Regions from separate parts of the Roseateles amylovorans genome, predicted to be linked through region 1. Evidence: riboswitches for the same ligand, from Rfam matches in the RefSeq annotation. Region 1 holds a riboswitch; the other holds the start of a gene.
The links. Region 1 has a riboswitch for cyclic di-GMP ahead of N4261_RS12755 (two-partner secretion domain-containing protein). Riboswitches for the same ligand answer to the same signal wherever they lie in the genome.
Positions count from the first base shown of each region.

Region 2: it holds a riboswitch for cyclic di-GMP, as region 1 does, so the genes downstream of both, N4261_RS08690 (S53 family peptidase) here and N4261_RS12755 (two-partner secretion domain-containing protein) in region 1, are expected to answer to the same signal.

Region 1 is NZ_CP104562.2:3,015,129-3,019,668, reverse strand. Features, by position in the region: gene N4261_RS12755 (two-partner secretion domain-containing protein) at 1-2,892, opposite strand, end outside; cyclic di-GMP riboswitch class I at 2,972-3,074, opposite strand; gene N4261_RS12750 (hypothetical protein) at 3,644-4,141, opposite strand; gene N4261_RS12745 (hypothetical protein) at 4,300-4,540, opposite strand, start outside.
Region 2 is NZ_CP104562.2:2,024,818-2,029,357, forward strand. Features, by position in the region: gene N4261_RS08685 (TAXI family TRAP transporter solute-binding subunit) at 1-592, shown strand, start outside; gene N4261_RS08690 (S53 family peptidase) at 773-2,893, opposite strand; cyclic di-GMP riboswitch class I at 2,989-3,075, opposite strand; gene N4261_RS08695 (Rossmann-fold NAD(P)-binding domain-containing protein) at 3,398-4,540, shown strand, end outside.

The DNA.
Region 1 (4,540 bases):
GCCGGCGCTGAGCAGCCCGTCCTGGTTCTGCAACTGGCCCGTCTGCACTCGCATGGCGGCGCCGCTGGTGGAGAGCACGCCACCGGTGTTGTCCAGCGACTGCGCGCTGACCGACGCCGCGCGGCTGTTGGTCTGGATCACGCCGCCACGGTTGTCCAACTGGCCTGCCAGCGCCACCGTCCACGCGCCGTCACCGCTCACCGCCACCGTGCCGCCCGCATTGCGCCAGTCCGTCGCCTGCAGCAACAACGACCCACTGCGCAGCGTCGCACCCTCGGTGATGAGGAATTGCGTGGACTGCAACGTCACGCCATGCCCGACCGAGATCTGGCTGCGGCTGAGGTCCAACTGCTGAGCGCTGAGCGCAGCGTCGGCCGCCAGCACTTGGCCTTGCACTGCGGCTTCGTTCGCAACCACGGTCAGCGTGCCGCGCTCCGCGATGCGACCGTCGGTGAGCAGACCGGCGGCCATCGTCGATGTCGACGACGCTCTCAGTGCACGTCCAGCCTGCGCCGAGGCATCGCCTTGCGATCCGAAGAGACCAGTGATGGACAGATCAGTCCCGGACGTCGCGCGCAGCGAGGCGCCTCCGTAAACCGATCCGCCGAAGGTGGCAGAGTCGACCGTCGCGAGCGTCGCCGATGTTCCTGCGCGCAGCGCACCCTGGCTGTTAACCGTCCGCGCATCGACCGTGAGATCCCGCGCGGCCACGATGCTCGATGCGCCAGCCGCGCCCTTCCCTTCGCTGTCTTGAACCAGCCCGCCTTGCAGCCTCAACTGCACATCCTGCCCGCTGACGAGCCCACCGTGCTCCTGACTCAGCGAGGCCGCTTGAATCGACACCGCATCCCGCGCCGCGATCATCCCCGCCCGATTGCTCAGCGCACCTTGACCGGAGAGACTCAACCCGCCTTGCGCCGCCTGGAGCTGACCGCCATCGTTCTGGATGGACGAGCGCACCTGCACGGCGAGCCCCGCATCCGCCAGCACCTGCCCGCCACGGTTGTCGAGGCTGTCCGCGCTCAGCGACGTGGCACCGCTGCTGCGCACCACCGCCTGACGCAGCGACAGTGCGCCCTCAGACTGCAGCTGCACGCTGCGGCCCAGCACGTCCGCGCTGTCGAGCTGCAGCCGGCCGGCCGACACCTCCAACGCGCCGTTGGTGCTGAGGGCGGCGCCTCGCAGATCGGCGTCCACCGCGCTCAGGCGCATCGCGCCGCTGCCGTAGTGCTCCAGACGGGCTTGCACGCCGCTCAGTTGGCCGGCCGAGAGCACGAACTCCCGCCCATTGCTGGCGATGCGGCCGCCATCGGTCATCAGGTTGCCGCTCACCGACACCGACAGCGCCTCGCTGCCCAGATGCAGCCACTCGCCTCGGGTGTTGTCCAGATCGGTCGCTGCGATCAGCAGTTGTTGCCCAACGAGGGACGCGCCCTGCGTGCTCAACAGACCGCCGGAGCGAAGGTCCAGCGTCCCGGTCGAGAAGAGCTGCGCGTTGTCGGCGCGCAGCGCCGCCGCGGACAGCTGAATGCGCGCCGCCTGGAACTGCGCACCCGTGGCATCGAACGAGTCGCCGGACGCCTGCAGCGCCGCACCGGCCAGCACTTGGCCGGCCTGGCGCGACAGGCCCTCGGCCGTCAGCGTGAGGTTGCCCGCGCCGGCAGTGAGTGTGCCGTCGTCATTGAGGCCTGCGGCCGTGACGCTGCCCGCTTCGCCCTGCAGTTGCCCGCCGCTGAGGGTGGCCGAGCCCTTGGCCGCCAGCCAGCCAGCGTTGCGCACGCCCTGCGACATCCGCACCGTGAGCGCCGCCTCGCCGTTGGCGGGTGCGGCGTCCTGCGCATAGACGGTGCCGGTGTTGTCCAGCCAGCCCTGCGCATTGAGCGTGAGCTGCCCGGCGATCAGTTGCCCGGCCTGGCGCACCCCCAGGCCATCCTCGGTGCCGACCAGCGTGATTCGCTGCGCATAGATCCCGCCCAGGGCGGTGCTGTCCAGCGCGTAGCGAGGCCGCTCGCCGGTGGGCGCCAGGGCCTCACCTCCCGCATTCAGGTTGGCACCCATCACCTGCGTGCCGGTGCCGATGCGCACGTCCTTGGCCCACAGGCCCGCATTGATCTCCACGGCGCGGGCCAGGAGCGCGGTGTAGTCGGTCTGGCTCGCGTCCAACCCCTGACCGTCGATGCGGATCAGGCCGCCCTGCACGCCGAAGCCGGTGAGGCTGCCGTCCGCGCCCCAGCGCGCAGTGCCGGTGGTCAGCGTGGCGCTGCTGGCGTTGATGAAGCCTGCGCCATCGACCACGATGCCGGCCGGGTTGGCGATGACCACCTCGGCCCGGCGTCCGCCCACCTCCACGAAGCCCTTGAGCTGGCTTGGGTTGCTGCTGTTGACCTCGTTGAGGATGACCCGCGCCTCGCCCTTGGCCAGCCACGGATTGCCCTGCACCCAGCCGCCGAGCTGCGTGCTGGTCTCCCCCCGCGAGTTGTTGAGGATGACGCCCGACGGGTTGACGTCGAACTGGCTGTAGGTGTTGCGCGAGACCCCCGCCGCACTCGGCGTCTGGATGTTGACCAGCGGCGTGCCATTGGGCGCAGTGAGCACCGTGGGCTGCTGGTTCTTGGGCGCGGTGGCGTCGGGCTTGATCTGCGCTTGCGCGTCGGGCGAGAGCGTCAGCGCCGCAGTCAGCGCCATCGACATGGCCATGGCCGCCACCAAGCCCAGCAGCGCCGGCGGGCCACGAGACACCGCAGGCACCGACGCCTCGGAGGTCAGCGCCCGGCGCGATGGGCCGTCACTCTCGCCCGCGGCGCCCTTGCCCTGGCTGCGCACCGTCTCGGCCACCGCCATCAACTGGCCGCGTTGCTGGTTGAAAACGATTCGGTATTGAAGGCGGTTCATCGCGACAGACTCAGGTTGAACGTGCACCCAAGACCGCGCATCACGCCGCGACGCTTCATCACGATCCGGACCGCGCCGAACCGGCAACCCCGCTATCTCCAGGAACGTGTCGAGCAGTCGACAGGTCCGAGAGACCGGTGGCTTTGCGTCACCGGTTCACACCGGTTTTGCCCTGGGCCGCCAGGCCGCCGATACACCGACCGCCTCGCAAGAAGCCATCGATGCTATCGAGCAGCAAACCCGGAAATTGATCTGTTTAAAGGTGATTGACGCCGTCAATCCCGATGCATTAACCCGGCCGAAGAGCGGGCTTGGCGACCGCCTCACTGCCGGCCATCGATGCGAGAGAACCTCGATGGGGACGCGAATCGCCGCAAGGGCTCGATGGAGGGGCAAGAACCAAAATGAGATGTCGCCCGCAAATCTCATTCCCCCGATCGAGCGCGCTCGATCCCTCGTGAGTTCACCCCTGAGGGGGAAGTGAAATCTTGAGCAATCCCAGGTGGGTCGACCCCAACGGCGCGTACACACGCCACAGCGTTGAAAGAATGCGACGCCCGCCGTCGCTCGACCGCGGGCGGCTCAACAAATGAGTCAGTCGACCATGATCGACCAAATGCCTAAAGGCCCAATGGTCCATGGGCCGGATAGCCGGATAGCCGGATAGCCGGAATCCGAGATCCGAGATCCGAGATCCGATAGCAGATAGCAGATAGCCAAGGGCAAAGGGCCCGCTGGAGCGCTCCCGCGCTCAATCGCCTTGCTGGCGCGACAACAGATGGGCGGCCAGACGCAGGCGCATCTGCTTTTCCAGCGCATCGGACGGCACATCCGGCTTCGGGCCGCTGAAGGCGCCGGCGATGTTGCGCACCACCTGCACCGGCGTCATCACCAGGCCCCAAGGGAAGCCCCACCAGCCCAGGACCAGCGAGAACGCCGCATCGCCCAGCTTGCGCTTGTTGCCGCAGCGTTGGCAGCTGATGATCGGCCGGCTGGACCATTGGGTCATCAGCACGGCGGACCAGACACGGTGCGAGGTATGCACATCCACCGGCCCCTGGCCGCTGCATTGCGGGCAGTTGCCGCGGTGGACCAAGGTGACGTGGTAGCGGACATCCGCATCGCTCAATTGCGCAGCCGCCTGCGCCATGGCGCCGTTGGCCATGCAGGTGTTGTTGCAGTAGCGCCGGTCGCCTTGCGACTTGCCGCCGAAAAGAATGGTGGTGTCGCAATACGCGCAACGAGCCATGGTGCGGTTCTCCCTGTCTGAACGGGGTCGTCTCGACCCTCCGGCCGGGAGTGTCCGCGAGCCCGCCGCCCTCAGGCCGAACCCTTGCAGCTCAGGCGCGACAAGTCTGTTCCGTCAACGACCGCCATCGGGAATTCCGCACAAAGCACTCACATGGATCAGGTCTGTCCCCCCAAGGAAGGATGGTCGGTGCGCCCGGACCACGATTCCTGGCGACCCGCATCCTGGGTCGCGCCCGGCCACCGGACGCGCCGTCCCGTCGCTCGCAGCACGACCAGGATCAGCAGGCCCGCGATCATCAGGACGAGGGATGAGACTTCCGGGACCACGGCCATGAACCACACCCCGGGCGATGCCGACAGCGACCCCGACCGCACATTCCAGGTCTCGAGCTCGCCA
Region 2 (4,540 bases), 990 kb from region 1:
CGGTCTGTTGGCGGTGCCGCGGGCGTCGTCGGCGCGTCGGCTGGAGGATCTGGTGGGTCAGCCGGTGGTGTTCGGCGTGCGCAGCAGCGGGCTGGTGACCCTGGCCCGGCAGGTACTGGGTGCGCTGGATCTGGACATCGACCGCGATTTCCAGGCGCTGTATGTGGACCGGGCGGCCGATTCGCCCAAGCTGGTGATCGACGGCAAGGCCCGCGGCCTGTGGGGCGCGGGCGAAGGGTGGCCCGGCTTTGTCCAACTGGCGCAGTCGCCGGGTGGGGCGCGCTTCCTGGCACCCTCGGCGCAACAGATTCCCCGCATCCTGGCCCGTTATCCGCTGCTCAAGCCGATGGAACTTCCCGCGGGCACCTATCCCGGCATCGACGCCACGCTGCCCACGGTGGGGTCGATGAACTTCATCCTGGTCCGCGAGGATCTCCCACTGGAACGCGCTCAACGGCTGCTCGCGGCGATCCAGGCGGTGGCCCCGGCATGGGCAGCGGCATTGCCGCAGGCCCGGTTCAGCACGCTGGAGACCACGCGGGCGAGTGCGCCGTCGGAGGACTTGCTGCATGCGGCGGTGCGGTCGCGGTGAGTGGTTCTGAGCGTCTCTGGGCGGCGTGAAGCCGACCTCGGCAGACCTCGGCTGGCCTCAGCGAACCTCGGTGGACCGAAGTCGCGTGACTGATGAGAAAACGCCGGCGGGCCTCTCGGCACCACCGGCGTTCGGGGACGGGGGCCGGCGCGCAGGCGCCAGCCGTCGGTCAATGGTCGATCATTTCGCGGTGATCGTCACCGGAATGCTGACGGTGCTGCTCAGGCCGGCCGCATCGTTCACCGTGACCTTGAGCGTGTAGTTGCCGGTCACCGGCCTGGGCCACTTGGCGGTGACGGTCAGGCCGCTGATCGAGAAGCCCATGCCGGCGGGCACGCCGGTGATGGCGATCGAGGTCGGCGTGGAGGTGGCATCGGTGATGCTGAAGCTGCCGGTCAGCGCCTTGGCGGCGACGCCTTTCATCGGGCTGAAGGTGATGACCGGCCCGGCCTTCGCGATGGTGACGCTCAGCACGCCCTGGCCGCTCAGTCCGGTCTTGGTGTCCGTGGCCTTGACCGTGACGCTGTAGCGGCCGGCCACCGGACTGGCCCAACTGATGAGACCGGCGGTGCTGATGCTCATGCCGCCGGGAGCGCCGGTGAGGCCGTAGGTCACGGCATTCGGCGCGGTCACGGCGACGGTGTACTTCAGCGCGACGCCTGGCTGACCGCTCACGGTGGCGCTGCTCACACTCGGCGCGACCGGCGCGGCCGCGGGCGCCGTACTGCCGCTGAGCAACGCCAGTAGGCTGCTCACGTGGGGTGTTCCCAGACCGGTCAACTCGTCATAGCCGGTCTTGGCCACGCACAGGCTGCAACTGCCGTGTCGGCCTTGGGTGATGTCGGCGAAGGCGCTGGCGTAGTTGCCGGGCACCGCGCCGATCTGTCCGTACAGCACGGCGTGCGGCATACCCAACGGCAGCTTGGCGGACAGCGCGCGCTGGGCGTTGGCGATGGCGATCAGTCCGGCCCATTGCGGCGTGGACAGGCTGGTGCCGCCCACGCTCATCCAATTGACGGCCGCTGAGCCGGGCGTCATCACGGCGACGTACTGACCGGTGGCCGAATCGGCATTGAAGGCCACATCGGCGACGGTCCGGCGGGCATAACCGGTGAAACCGGGCACGTTGGCCGCCTGGTAGCTCGGCTTGGTGGTGTAGGCGCTGACGCCGCCGCCCGTGCCCGACCACGCCACCTCGCTGCGCGCGCCGGTGCCGTTGTAGCTCAGCGTGGTGCCGCCGACGGCGACGACATAGGGCGAGACCGAGGGCCAGCTGACTGCGACGCCGGAATCGCCGGTGGCCGCCAGATAGGTCATCCTGGCGCCGGTGAAGGCGCTGTCGTAGGCGGCGGTGTAGGTGCCCTCATTCGCGCCGAAGCTCATCGAGACCACGCCGGGACCCATGGCATTGGCCAGCTTGATGGCGCCGATCAGGCTGTTCAACGAGGCGTCGACGGCTTCGATCAACACCAGCCGCGCCAGCGGCGCGGTGGCGTGGACCCATTGCACGTCCAGTGCGATTTCGGTGGCCCAGCCCGAGTCATAGCCGGGTGCGGTCGCGGTCAGGGTGCCGGTCGGTGTGGCGTAGACCTGCGAGAACTCGCAGGTCTTGGCCGACGCGGCGGCCAGCGGCAGCGCGGTATTGGTGGCAATGGCCTTGGTGGTGCAGGTGGGCAGACCGAACTTCGCATTGAAGGCGGCCAGTTCCGCTGCCACGTTGGGATTGTGCTTGGCGTTGACGATGTAGACCGTCTGGCCGGCGCCCAGGGCGGCGGCCTGCGCGGCGGTGAGCGTGGCGCCGGCGCCCAGCAAGGCCGGCATGCCGTAGGCGGCGCGGATCTGCGCCGGGGTGTAGGTGGTGACGGCGGCGCCGGATGCTTGAGGCGCGGCCTGGCCGTTGCCGCTGGCGAGCGCCCGGCTGCGCTGAGCGAACAGCAGGGCGTCCAGACTCAGCCGCTGGGTGGACAAGCCCGCCAGGGCCGCCGGGATGTGCTGTGAATGCGGCGCCTGCAGCGCGGTGGCGGACGGATTCGCCGGATCGGTATCGGCGGGCTCGTCCAGGATCACCGGCGCGGCGTGGAAGGTCGGTTGGGCCTGGACGGTGGCGCCTTCGACGGTCGCGGTCGCGTCCGGTTGGGCGAGCTTGAACACCAGCGGGGCCGACGCGGCGGTACTGGCGGCGGCGGCGGTGTCCGCCGAGGTGTCTTGTCCACCGCCGCAGGCACTGAGGGCGGCGGCCGACACGGCGCACAGCCACAGAGCGCTGCGGTGGGAGGTCTTCGCGGGGGCGAGCTGTCGCATGGGGGTCCTCGGGCGATTCAAACCAGGGCGAGGGCCACGCGAACACAACGGTCACCGGCGACAGTGACAGGTCCGGCGCAGGGCCGGGCCTTCTCATTGGCAACCCCGCTGCCGTGGCGCTGTCGCGCGGTAGGCCGGTGGCTTTGCGTCCCCGCTTTTCAACGGGTTTGCCCTCAGACATCGAAGCTTGCGATCGCCCAGGACCTGGTACTCATCGCAACTGGGCTGCACCTTAGTTGGGGCTGTACGGCAAGGATAGAGGGCGTTACAAGACGGCAGATCGCCGCGTGAAATGAGCACGGCTTTGCCGGACGTGACCCGCATTTGACCGTCAGCTCACTGCAAGCTTCGGTGCGGTTTGGTGCAGCTCGATGCGGGATGAGGCCGATGAACACGGGCATCGCTTGCCCTGTCGGCGCGGGGTGGGTCGGTCCCGCGCCACGGTCTCGCGGTGAGTGCCGACCTGCCAGGGTCGGCGGCCGGTCGGGGTAGGCTTGGTCCATGATGGATTCCCTGATTGCCGCGGCGGGCCGCGCGTTGATGGCCGGCGATCCGCTGAGTGCGCTCAACCGCGTGGCCTTGCGCAACGATCCGCCCGCGCTGGCCTTGCGCGGCATCGCGATGGCGCAGCTCGGGGAGTTGGCGCGGTCACGCGAGCTGCTGAGCAGCGCCAGGCGACGGTTCGGACCGGAGGAGGTGCTGGCCCGGGCGCGATGCACGGTGGCCGAGGCCGAAGTGGCTTTGGCTTTGCGGGACCTGGGCGGGTCGCTCCGACCCCTGGAGACCGCTGCCGCTGCGTTGGCCGATCGCGGCGACCATGGCAATGCCCTGCACGCCCGGCTGATCGCGGTGCGACGGCTGTTGCTGCTGGGCCGCCTTGACGCTGCAGCGTCAGCCCTGCAGACCCTGGACGTGCGGCGCCTGGTCTCGCCCGCGCTGCAGACCGTGGCTGAACTGGCCCATGCCGAGATCGCGCTGCGGACGCTGCGCACCGGGTCCGCCGAGGCCGCGTTGAGCCGGGCTCGAGCTGCCGCCGGGCAGGCCGGCGTGCCGGCGCTTCAGGCCGAGGTGGACGAGGCCGTGGGCGCCTTGCACCGCCCTGCGGCGCGATGGGTTCGAGCGGGCATCGAGCAGCCCCTTCGGTTGGCCGAGGTCGAGGCCTTGCTCGCCACCGGCGCGCTGGTGGTGGATGGCTGCCGGCGCGGTCTGCAGGCGGGCGATGCGTGGCAGTCCCTGGCGCGGCGGCCGGTGCTCTTCACACTGGCCTGCGCCTTGGCGGAACAGTGGCCCGGCGGTGTGCCGCGCGAGGTGTTGATCGCTCGTGCCTTCCGCATCCGCCGCCCCGACGAAACGCACCGCGTGCGGCTGCGGGTGCAGATGGGCCGGCTGCGCGCGCTGCTCGCGCCGGTGGCCCGCATCGAGGCCAGGGACCGCGGATTCGCCTTGGTGACCCCCGGCGATCGGCCAGTGGTGGTGTTGCGCCCGCCCGTCGATGGGGAGGCCGCGTCCTTGCAGGCCTTGCTGGCCGATGGTGCGCCGTGGTCCACCTCCTCGCTGGCGCTGGCGCTGGGCGAGAGTCAACGCAGCATTCAGCGCGCGCTGGCCTCGCTGCAGGCGACTGCAAGGGCGCGGTCGATCGGGCAGGGG